DNA from 3 places in the Arthrobacter sp. DMZ02-1R genome. Region 3 is predicted to be linked to each of the others. Evidence: riboswitches for the same ligand, from Rfam matches in the RefSeq annotation. Region 3 holds a riboswitch; each other region holds the start of a gene.
What was found. Region 3 has a riboswitch for cyclic di-AMP ahead of AC3ANQ_RS18210 (NlpC/P60 family protein). Riboswitches for the same ligand answer to the same signal wherever they lie in the genome.
Positions count from the first base shown of each region.

Region 1 (3,265 bases), 330 kb from region 3:
TCCGGCGTCGGCGGCCCACCCCGGCACCGAGGTGGGCAGCGTCGGTCATGCTTTGAACCTCATGCTGGACAACGTCTCCAGCGCGTTGGAGGCACGCCAGCAAAGCGAAACCAAGGTGCGCCAGTTCGTGGCCGATGCCTCGCACGAGCTGCGGACGCCGCTGACGGCGATCCGCGGCTACACCGAGCTGTTGCGCATGACGGAGACGTTCACCGAGGACGGCCGCAAGTCGCTGGGTCGCGTGCAAAGCCAGTCCGAACGGATGACCACCCTCGTAGAGGACCTCCTTCTCTTGGCACGGCTGGACGAAGGAAAGGCACCCGAGTTCACCGATGTGGACCTCACGCAGTTGGTGATCGAGACCGTGAGCGACGAGAAAGTCATGGCCCCCGAGCACATCTGGCAGCTCAAGCTCCCCGATGAGCCCCTTACGGTCCGCGGCGACACTACGCAGCTCCACCAGGTCTTGGCCAATCTGCTCTCCAATGCCCGCAAGCACACGGAGGCTGGAACCACCGTGGTCACTGGAGTCATGCGCTCGGCCGATGGAAGCGCCGTGGTCACCGTGACCGATAACGGGCCTGGCATTCCGCCTGAATTCCAAGGCAGGATCTTCTCGCGTTTTGCCCGTGCCGACGCCGCCCGTTCCGGTTCCGAGGGCACGTCCGGGCTCGGCCTGTCAATCGTGGAATCGATCGTTCAGGCCCATGGAGGCACCGTCGAGGTGGCCTCGCGTCCCGGCCGGACGGAGTTTGCCGTGAGGCTTCCAGCGCTCAGAACCGCGGCGGCCTGAAGTCCGCCGAGAAGATCACGACGCCGGAGCGCGGCTAGCGCAAGTCGGCGCACCGGCGTCGTGATCTCCGTTACCTAAATGTGACTTAACCGGAGCCCTCCTGTACCGTCGAATGGGTGCGCGGGATCATTCCGGCCACCGCCGGGTAGGCGCCGAGCTCTGCCACTCCCCGGTGCCCAAACTCCAGGCAGAGACGGGGGACCCAGGTCTCCGGGCAAACGCTCATGTTGAGCCAGCCCTAGGGGTGAAGCCGTACCGCCACGATTCTCAGTGGCCACGGCCGGATGACCTCATCCGAATCCGACAGCTAACTCCGCAGGCGTCGAGAGGCAATCACCATGTCTGGTTCCAAGAATCAGTCGCGCCCTGTTGCGCGCCACCGCGGCGAAACTGCCCGGAGAAACAAGTCACGTTCCACCCTGAGGCGAGCCGCCGCAAACCTCGGCACCAGCCAGCGCATGGCAGTTGTTGCCGGCGTCGTTGCTGTGTTCCTCGGGGCAGGCGCCGCCACCCAGGCCGCCGGACAAGCCATCAACGCCCAGGACATGAGCCAGACGTCCGAATCGCGCGCCGTCGTAGAGCAAAGCGCGACGCCGTCCGCCACCGCCACGCCGTCGGCGAGCGAAAGTGCTAAGCCAAGCACCGCTCCGACGCAGGCACCCGCTCCCGCTCCTGCCGCCGTCGCACCCCAGGCTGCGGCACCGGCCGCTCCCGTGGCACCTCCCGCTCCGGCAGCCCCGGCTGCGCCAGTTGCCGTCGATGACCCCGCCGGCGCCCAGGCCTACGCCGCGAGCATGCTTTCCTCCTACGGGTGGGGCCAGGGCGAAATGTCCTCCTTGATGACCCTGTGGAACAAGGAATCCGATTGGCGGACCACTGCTACCAACTCCTCGAGCGGCGCTTTCGGCATTGCGCAGTCCCTGCCGGGCGAAAAGATGTCCTCCGAGGGCGCGGATTGGCGGACCAACTACCAGACCCAGATCCGCTGGGGCCTGAACTACATCAAGGAACGCTACGGATCCCCGTCTGCGGCCTGGGCGTTCCATTTGGCCCACAACTGGTACTAAACGCACAACGTACGCAGAGGTCCGTCCCTTCAGGGAACGGACCTCTACTGCGTTAATCAGGTCTCCCCCACATCCACAGCCGCGTCACAGGTTCCGCCTAAAGCACTCATATTCGGCGGCGGCACTCTGGATACATGACGCTCATCGAATCCACCACAGGAACCCTGAAGGACCCCGCGGTGGTGCCGCCGGGCCTCCCGATCCAACCCAGGACCCCTATTCAAGGCAGCACTGCCCTTCAATACAGCTCAGTGCGGCGCACCCCCGTGGACATCCACACCACCGTCCCCGTCCTCGATGTCACAATCCCCGTCTTCAACGAGGAGTGCGACCTCGAAGAGTGCCTGCGCCGGCTTCACGGCCATTTGCGCGAATCTTTCCCGCACGGCTTCCGCATCACCGTGGCCGACAACGCCAGCACGGACAGCACCCTGAAAATCGCTGAACGGCTGGCCAGGGAATTGCCGGAGCTCGTGGTGGTCCATCTTGAGGAGAAGGGACGCGGCAACGCGTTGCGCAAGGTGTGGCTCGCATCGCCGTCGCCCGTTCTGGCCTACATGGACGTGGATCTGTCCACGGATCTCGCCGCGCTTGCGCCCCTTTTGGCGCCACTGATCTCCGGCCATTCGGATCTCGCCATCGGCACAAGGCTGACCCGCAACTCCCGGGTTGTCCGCGGCCCCAAGCGCGAATTCATCTCGCGCAGCTACAACCTGATGCTGCACTCGTTCATGGGTGCCCGCTTCAGTGATGCCCAGTGCGGCTTCAAAGCGATCCGGGCCGACGTTGCCCAGCAGATCCTCCCCCACACCATGGACAACTCGTGGTTCTTCGACACCGAACTTTTGGTCCTCGCGGAACGCTGCGGCCTTAGGGTCCACGAAGTGCCCGTGGACTGGATCGACGATCCCAATTCCAGCGTCGACGTGATGCGCACCGCCCTGGCCGACATCCGCGGCATGGCCCGGCTCACGCGGGACCTCGTCTCCGGACGTATCCCCATCCCGGAACTGCGCGCAGCCCTTGCCCGCGGCCCGCTCCCGGCATCGTCCCGTACCGCAGAACAGAACCCGCGCAGCAGCCTGTTCGGGCAACTGGTCCGGTTCGCCGCGATCGGTGCTGCATCAACCCTCGCCTATGTGCTCATCTTCTTGTTCTGCCGCGGTTTCATGGACCCCCAGCTGGCCAACTTCCTGGCACTCCTCATCACGGCCATCGCCAACACCGGCGCCAACCGGCGCTTCACCTTCGGCATCCAGGGCGGCAACCCCATACGGCACCACTTCGAGGGATTGATCGTCTTCGGCATCGGCCTTGCGCTCACTTCCGGTGCGCTCGCCTTGGTGCACAGTACGACGACGCCGGACCGCTGGGGCGAGCTCCTCACCTTGGTCGGGGCAAACCT
Region 1 is NZ_CM173230.1:4,164,882-4,168,146, forward strand. Features, by position in the region: gene AC3ANQ_RS19785 (sensor histidine kinase) at 1-793, shown strand, start outside; cyclic di-AMP (ydaO/yuaA leader) riboswitch at 957-1,129, shown strand; gene AC3ANQ_RS19790 (aggregation-promoting factor C-terminal-like domain-containing protein) at 1,132-1,860, shown strand; gene AC3ANQ_RS19795 (bifunctional glycosyltransferase family 2/GtrA family protein) at 1,995-3,265, shown strand, end outside.
Region 1: it holds a riboswitch for cyclic di-AMP, as region 3 does, so the genes downstream of both, AC3ANQ_RS19790 (aggregation-promoting factor C-terminal-like domain-containing protein) here and AC3ANQ_RS18210 (NlpC/P60 family protein) in region 3, are expected to answer to the same signal.

Region 2 (3,265 bases), 1.3 Mb from region 3:
AGGACGTGGCCACGAAGCTGCACTTGCACCGCAGCAGCATCTACAACCGGTTGGCCAGGGTCCGCCAGCTCATCGGCGCTGATCCGATGAATGGCGCTATCCGGCTCGAACTCCATGCAACGCTCAAAGCGCGCCGCTGGGCGGGGCGCCCGCGGATTTGAGGTTGCGCCGGTTACCGCTTGAACGGCCTCAGCTGAAGGCTGCAGCGCCAGCGGTCCGGGCGTCGTTGGACTGATGCGGTCCGGGTGCTCCTGCAGCACCGCCCGTGCCACACGACGGAAGAGGTTCGATGCTGTCCCATCCTCACTGCAGGACCCCGCTTGCAGCGTCCAAAACCGAACCGAGATCCACGCCTGGTTGGGTGGGCTGCGGGGAAGCCGTCGGTGCGCTGCTCGGCTTCACTGGCGGCTTCGGCTTCGATTGACCAGGTGGCGTGTGCGAGTACGGGTCGGTCGGGGTGGGCGTCGGTGAGGGCGGGTCGGTGGGGGTCGGTGAGGACGGGTCGGTTGGGGCCGGGGTCGGGGTGACCGTGACCGGCGGAGCCGGGCTGGGAACCGGAGCAGGTTGAGCCGGCGTGGGAGCGGCCGGCACCGGAGCAAGGCTTGGGGGCAGCGCTGATGGGACTACAGAGGGAACCCGAATGGAGATTGATGGTGCCCCCGCGCTCGACGGCTTGACGGCGACGGGCGCTTGCTGCGGCCCTTGCGCTGGATCCGCCGTGGTCTGACCGGCCTTTGCGGCCGGGGCGTTTGCCGAGGGTGAAGCTGTTGCGTCGGGGGAGACGCTCGCCACAGTGGAAGGGACGTCGGGCTGTACGGAGCTTTGGCTGTCCGCGTCCTTGGCGCGGGTTTCCTGGCCGAAGAAGGGCAACTCAAGGGCATGGCCCAAGGATCCGGCGGTCAACAAGATGCCGAGGGCTCCGGCCACTACTGCCATTCGGTTGCTCATGGTCCGGATGGTCGCAGCCTTCTTCAGGACGGCATGGGGTTCGCGGTTGAACGACGATCCGGCGAAGGACGCCGGAGCGAAGCCTGCACGGGTAGCCGTTGGAAGGGCGGTTGTGGGTGCCTTCTGGGTTTCGGCGGGGGGTGCAACGGTCGGGATGGCCGTGGTGGCGGGTTCCGGTTCGGCGGGGGCCGCCGTCGTTGTTGCCACTATCGGGATGGCTGCGGTGGCTGGTTCCGGGGCGGTGGCGGGTTCCACCGTTGCGGGTGCCGCGGCCGGAAGGTTCGCGGTCTCGCTGGCTTGGGCTGCCCGCTTCCGCTCGGCCGCGCGGGCGGCCGCTCGCGTGGTGGGCGTCGTCGTCGGGTTCGTCGGGGTGGTGGGTGCCGGCGTCGAAATTTCGGAAGCCGGTTCAGGGACGAACGGTCCGCTGTCTTGGGCCCGACGGCGTCCGGTCGGTTTGGTGCGCTCGCGCGCCACTTGGGCACGGCGAGGCTGATCCATGGTTGGGGACATGGTGATTGCCTCTCAACGCCTCCGAGGTTAGCTGTCGGGTTCGGACGAGGCCGTCCGGCCGCGCATGGCGGCTTCACCCCAAGGACCTGTGGAGAAGTAGGCCCGGAGACTCTGGGTCCCCCGTCTCTGCCGCTAATCTAGCGGAATCCGGGTTGCGGCAGAGCTCGGCGTCAGCCCGGAAGCGACCCAGCTGGGGATTGGGTCGCCCCTCGACCGTACAACAGCCGGCCAGAAATGTCACATTTAGATAACGGGCCGGGCGACCGGTATTCCGCTGGGATTTTCGCCCAGCGATCTAGTCCCGCGACGCTCCAGCCTGCCCGGCGATGAGTCCGGCGACGTGTTCGGCGTCCCGGCCGACCCCACCCACGAGGCCCGAGGTCAGTCCGTATTGGAATGGCATGCCCACGAAGAACAGCCCCGGCAGTTGCTCCACGGCTCCCCGGCAGGTAAGCGGCCAGCCGTCCTCGTCCGCCGGAAGTCCTTGGATCCAGGCAAAGTGCGGTTGATAGCCGGTAGCCCAGATCACGGTGGAGACAGGGAGTGTTTGGCCATCGTCCAGGAGCGGCTGGCCCCCACGGGTGCCCGTCAGGCGTGGCAGGCGGGTGACTCCCGCGGCGTCGAGCTCTTTCGTGGACGCCCGGATCAGCGGCGCGCCGTGCTTGGTGAAGCCGACCGCAACTTTGCGGCCGATAGGAGTGGATCGGTTCATCACGTTGTGGATGAAGAGCCACCAAAGCCCCCCGGCGTATCGCGTCACAGGACCCGGAACGTGGAACGGGGGAGTTCCGGCGACGTAGGTGCGGTGGCTGGATGCGAGCTCCAGGGCAATTTCGACGCCGGATGTGCCGGAGCCGACCACCAGGACATCTCCGGGCGGAACCGAGTCCGGGTTGGCGTACCCCGCGCCGTGCAGTTGGTGAATGCCCGGGTCCAAGGCCTCTGCGAAGGCTGGAATCCTTGGGCGGGCATTCGGGCCTGTTGCAACAACCACGTTCTTGGCCAGGATCGGTCCGGAGCTTGACTGGACTCGGTATCGCCCGTCGTCGCGCTCGATTCCGGTCACCTGGACGCCATGACGCACCGGGAGGTTCCAGTTACCGGCGTACGCCTCGAGGTATTCGGCCATGGCGTCTTTGCTGGGAAAGGTGCCCCGGTTGGCGGGGAAGGGCAGGCCGGGCAGGGAGTCGTGCTGCGCAGGGGTGAAGAGCCGCAAGGAATCCCAGCGGTTCCGCCACACATCGCCTGTGCGGGCATGTGAATCCAGGATGAGGAAGTCTTGCCCTTGTTTCTTCAGATGGAATCCGGTGGCGAGCCCGGCCTGTCCGGCGCCGATAACCGCGGTGTCTACTTGCTCAACGTTCATGTCCATCGCGAAGCCTCCTGAGGTGTGCCAGCTTGACTAGAATAGCATTCTAGTCATTGGAATGCTATTCTTTTTTTCGTGGAGATTCGGCATAACGACAGGCGGGTGGCTCAAGCTGTCGCCACCAAAGCTGCGGTGGTCGAGGCCGCCAAGGAACTGTTTCTGAGCAGGGGATACGTGGCCACCACTATCGGGGCAGTTGCCGAGCAGGCTGGCGTGGCTATCCAGACCATTTACAACTCGGTGGGCAACAAGGCGGCGCTACTCTCGGCCGTGGTCGACGCTACGGCTGCCGGTCCGGAGGCGCCCCGCTCCGTTCCGGAAACCATGCGCGAGCGGACAGCCGCAGCCGTCGACGCAGGCGCGGTCATTGAATTGTTGGCTGACTGGTTCTCCGAAGTGCACCCACGGAGCAGCGAATTGTTCAGCGTCATGAGGCAG
Region 2 is NZ_CM173230.1:246,676-249,940, forward strand. Features, by position in the region: gene AC3ANQ_RS01130 (PucR family transcriptional regulator) at 1-161, shown strand, start outside; gene AC3ANQ_RS01135 (hypothetical protein) at 304-1,458, opposite strand; cyclic di-AMP (ydaO/yuaA leader) riboswitch at 1,461-1,611, opposite strand; gene AC3ANQ_RS01140 (flavin-containing monooxygenase) at 1,754-2,830, opposite strand; gene AC3ANQ_RS01145 (TetR/AcrR family transcriptional regulator) at 2,903-3,265, shown strand, end outside.
Region 2: it holds a riboswitch for cyclic di-AMP, as region 3 does, so the genes downstream of both, AC3ANQ_RS01135 (hypothetical protein) here and AC3ANQ_RS18210 (NlpC/P60 family protein) in region 3, are expected to answer to the same signal.

Region 3 (3,265 bases):
CCTTGAGTTGACCGAAACCGGCCGGAAACGTGCCACTGAGGTCATGCGCAAGCACCGTCTCGCCGAGCGGCTCCTGGCCGACGTCATCGGGCTGGACTGGGCCTATGTCCATGACGAAGCATGCCGCTGGGAACACGTTATGAGCGAGCGCGTTGAGCGGCGGCTCTATGAGCTCCTGGACCACCCCACGGAATCTCCCTACGGCAACCCCATTCCAGGACTCGAAGCCCTGGGCGGAGTTGCGTCTCACCCCTTTACGGATGGCGTGGTCAACCTTCTTGAAGCGATGAACGAATACTCACCGGACAACCGGGTCATTGTCAGCCGGTTGGCTGAACCGATCCAGGTGGAACCGGAGCTGTTGGTGCAGCTGGACGAAGGCGGAATCCGCCCCGGAGCCAGGGTTTCCCTGGAGCGTGTGGGGGAGTACATCTCCGTTCGCGTGCCCAATATCGACGGTGCCTTGGAGCTGCCGCCTGAGGTGGCCTCGCACGTGTTTGTCACGGTCTCATAGCGCTTTCGGCAAAGCGATCGGCAAAGATAACGGAATTATTACTGCGGGGGTTAATCCCCTATAGTTTACTACTGGCGCCGATACCAAAGCGTTACCTGATCCGAAGCCGAGTTCTGCCAGCGGATCAGGTGGATTAGTCCATTCACTGGCAGAAGCGGGGGAACCACCAGCGGCGGTCGAAAGACAGCCTTGGGGTGAAGTCCGCAGCGGATGTGCAACAAAGCGCAGGGCCTTTCCGGGGATCCCTCTGTGCTTCGCGCCCTCCACGCGGACCGGGTCCATGCACTCTCTGACCCGAATCCGACAGCTAACTTCGCAGGCTTGCCAGAGAGGAACACTTTGACCACGCAGAACACCAGGGGCCGCAGACGCGCGTCCGGTCCTACTGCTGAGCTGCGGACCATGCAGGTCGTTGCGCACGATCGGCCCCGCGATCCGCATCGCGAAGTGCGCCGGCGCAAGGGCCCCTTGCGGCAAATAGCCGATTTCGCCGCCGCGAGCGGTGCGGGACAGAAGGCCGGTGTGGCCCTCGCCGCCACGGGCCTCATCCTGACGGTGGCCATGCCGGGTACCGGCGCATTGACGGCCGCCGCGGAATCGAACCAGGCTTCCGCGGCTTCGGCGGGGACGCAGGCCGAGATTCCCGCTGCGGCCAATGCCACCATCGACTTCAGCCGAGCTGCCGTTTCCACTACGGCGGATCCTGATAGCAAACTCAAGCAGCTCCTGAGCGCGCAGTCGGTCGGCAGCATCAAGACGTCGTCCTCGAAGGGCACGCTGGGGGCTCCGCTGGACACCCTCACCACGGCCTCGCCGTTCGGCTACCGCGTGAACCCCATTACGGGAGGCCTAGGGGAGTTCCACCGTGGCCAGGACTTCGTGGCCCAGTGCGGCACCCAGGTACATGCGGCTGCGGCCGGCAAGGTCACGTTTGCGGGCTGGCACCCGTATGGCGGTGGAAACCGAATTGTGGTGGACCACGGCAACGGCCTGGAGACCACGTACAACCACTTGTCCTCGTTCAGCGTCCAGGTGGGCCAAACAGTCAACCGCGGCGACGTCGTCGCTTTGAGCGGCACCACTGGCGCCTCCACCGGCTGCCACCTCCATTTTGAAGTCATGGTCAACGGCGACGTCGTTGATCCCCTGGGCTGGCTGTAGCCAATCCGATGGACGTCTCTCGCATGCTTGTCACGCTCCGTGACCTGAATGTGACATTCAGCCAAAACTCCTGTAGCGTCTAACTCGCATCAACTTTTAGAGAGTTGATGCACTCGGGTGGATTGCCTAGCTCTGCCACTGCCTGAGGTTCCGTTCGCAAAACATCGTCTGGCAGAGGCGGGGGACCCACTTTTGGTCATCTTCATCGATGGCCTTGGGGTTAAGTCGCATTTGTTTCCTACCGGAAGCATTGCGGCCGGATGACTCCCATCCGAATCCGACAGCTTACCTCGCGGGCATAGGGAGAGGCCTCTTAACGTGTCTTCACGCACTACTCTTGCGCGCCACCGCGCCGCGGTCACCAAGACCAACTCGCTTGCCGTCATCGCTAAGACCGTCGGCAGCAACGCCGGTGGTGTAGGCCGTCAGGCAGCAGTTATCGCCGCTGCGTCCGGTCTGGTTCTCACTAGCGGTATCGCGGCCAACGCTGCCGAAACCAATGTCCCCCGCGAGTCCACTGCGACCTCCACCCTGGAAGTCCAGTCCATCGCCCAAGCCAGTATTGCGGCCGACTCCTCCGTCGCCATCAAGTACGAACGTCCGGCTGTTTCCACGGCGGCTGCTCCGGTTGTCGAAGCTCCGGTTGCCGTCCAGGAAGCTGTTGCCGCTCCCAAGGCCGCTACGGGCGCCGGAACGCTCTCTGTTTCCGCCGCTGTATCCCCCGCCGCGAAGGTTGCCAGCGGCAAGGGCGCAGCAATTGCGGCCGCAGCTTACGCGCAGCTTGGCGTTGCCCAGGACTGCACCGCCCTCGTTTCGAACTCCCTGGCCGCTGTTGGCATCAACTTCCACGGTTGGCCGGCAGACTACATGTCCCTCGGCCGCACGGTCAGTGCTGCTGAAGCACAGCCGGGTGACCTCGTTTACTACCAGAATGGCGGCATGGGCAAGGCCCACATCGCTGTTTACGTCGGTAACGGCATGGCCGTCCACGGCGGTTGGAACGGTGGCACCACTGCTTTGTACAGCGTGAACATCGGCTCCGGTCCGGTCTACATCCACGTTGGTGGCTAAATAGCTTCTGCTAAACAGTTTCACAAGAACATCCCCGCTGGTCCGCCCGCGGGGATGTTCTGTTTTAACCAGCATGTGCCACAACTTGTGACCACCGTCTGCTGAGGACGATTCCGTGCCCGCGGCAGCGTCAACAGCCGTTGCCCCCGGACAGTTGAAGGTTCCCGCCACGTGTCCGGTACATGAACTTTGCCCGACACAGTGCCGGATCCCACCCACGGATTCGTTGATCCGGCCTCCGCGTGTTTACTCTTGTGATGTCGATCCACAGCCCGTACATGCAGAGGGCAGCCGGCCCTCGCGCCCCTGACGGGTGCGGCCGTGAAGAGGTACGTGCATGCGCACACTCGTTCTGAATGCTGGATATGAACCGCTGGCGGTAGTAACCTTCCGCCGGGCGCTGGTCCTTGTGCTCACCGGAAAAGCGAGCGTAGTGGCAGAAGGCGACGAGCCTGTCGTCGGGCCACAGGAGATTCTCGGACGTCCCTCCGTGATTCTGCTCAATCGCTACATCCGGCC
Region 3 is NZ_CM173230.1:3,834,067-3,837,331, reverse strand. Features, by position in the region: gene AC3ANQ_RS18220 (iron-dependent transcriptional repressor DtxR) at 1-514, shown strand, start outside; cyclic di-AMP (ydaO/yuaA leader) riboswitch at 640-851, shown strand; gene AC3ANQ_RS18215 (M23 family metallopeptidase) at 854-1,675, shown strand; cyclic di-AMP (ydaO/yuaA leader) riboswitch at 1,821-1,988, shown strand; gene AC3ANQ_RS18210 (NlpC/P60 family protein) at 1,994-2,746, shown strand; gene AC3ANQ_RS18205 (HNH endonuclease) at 3,084-3,265, shown strand, end outside.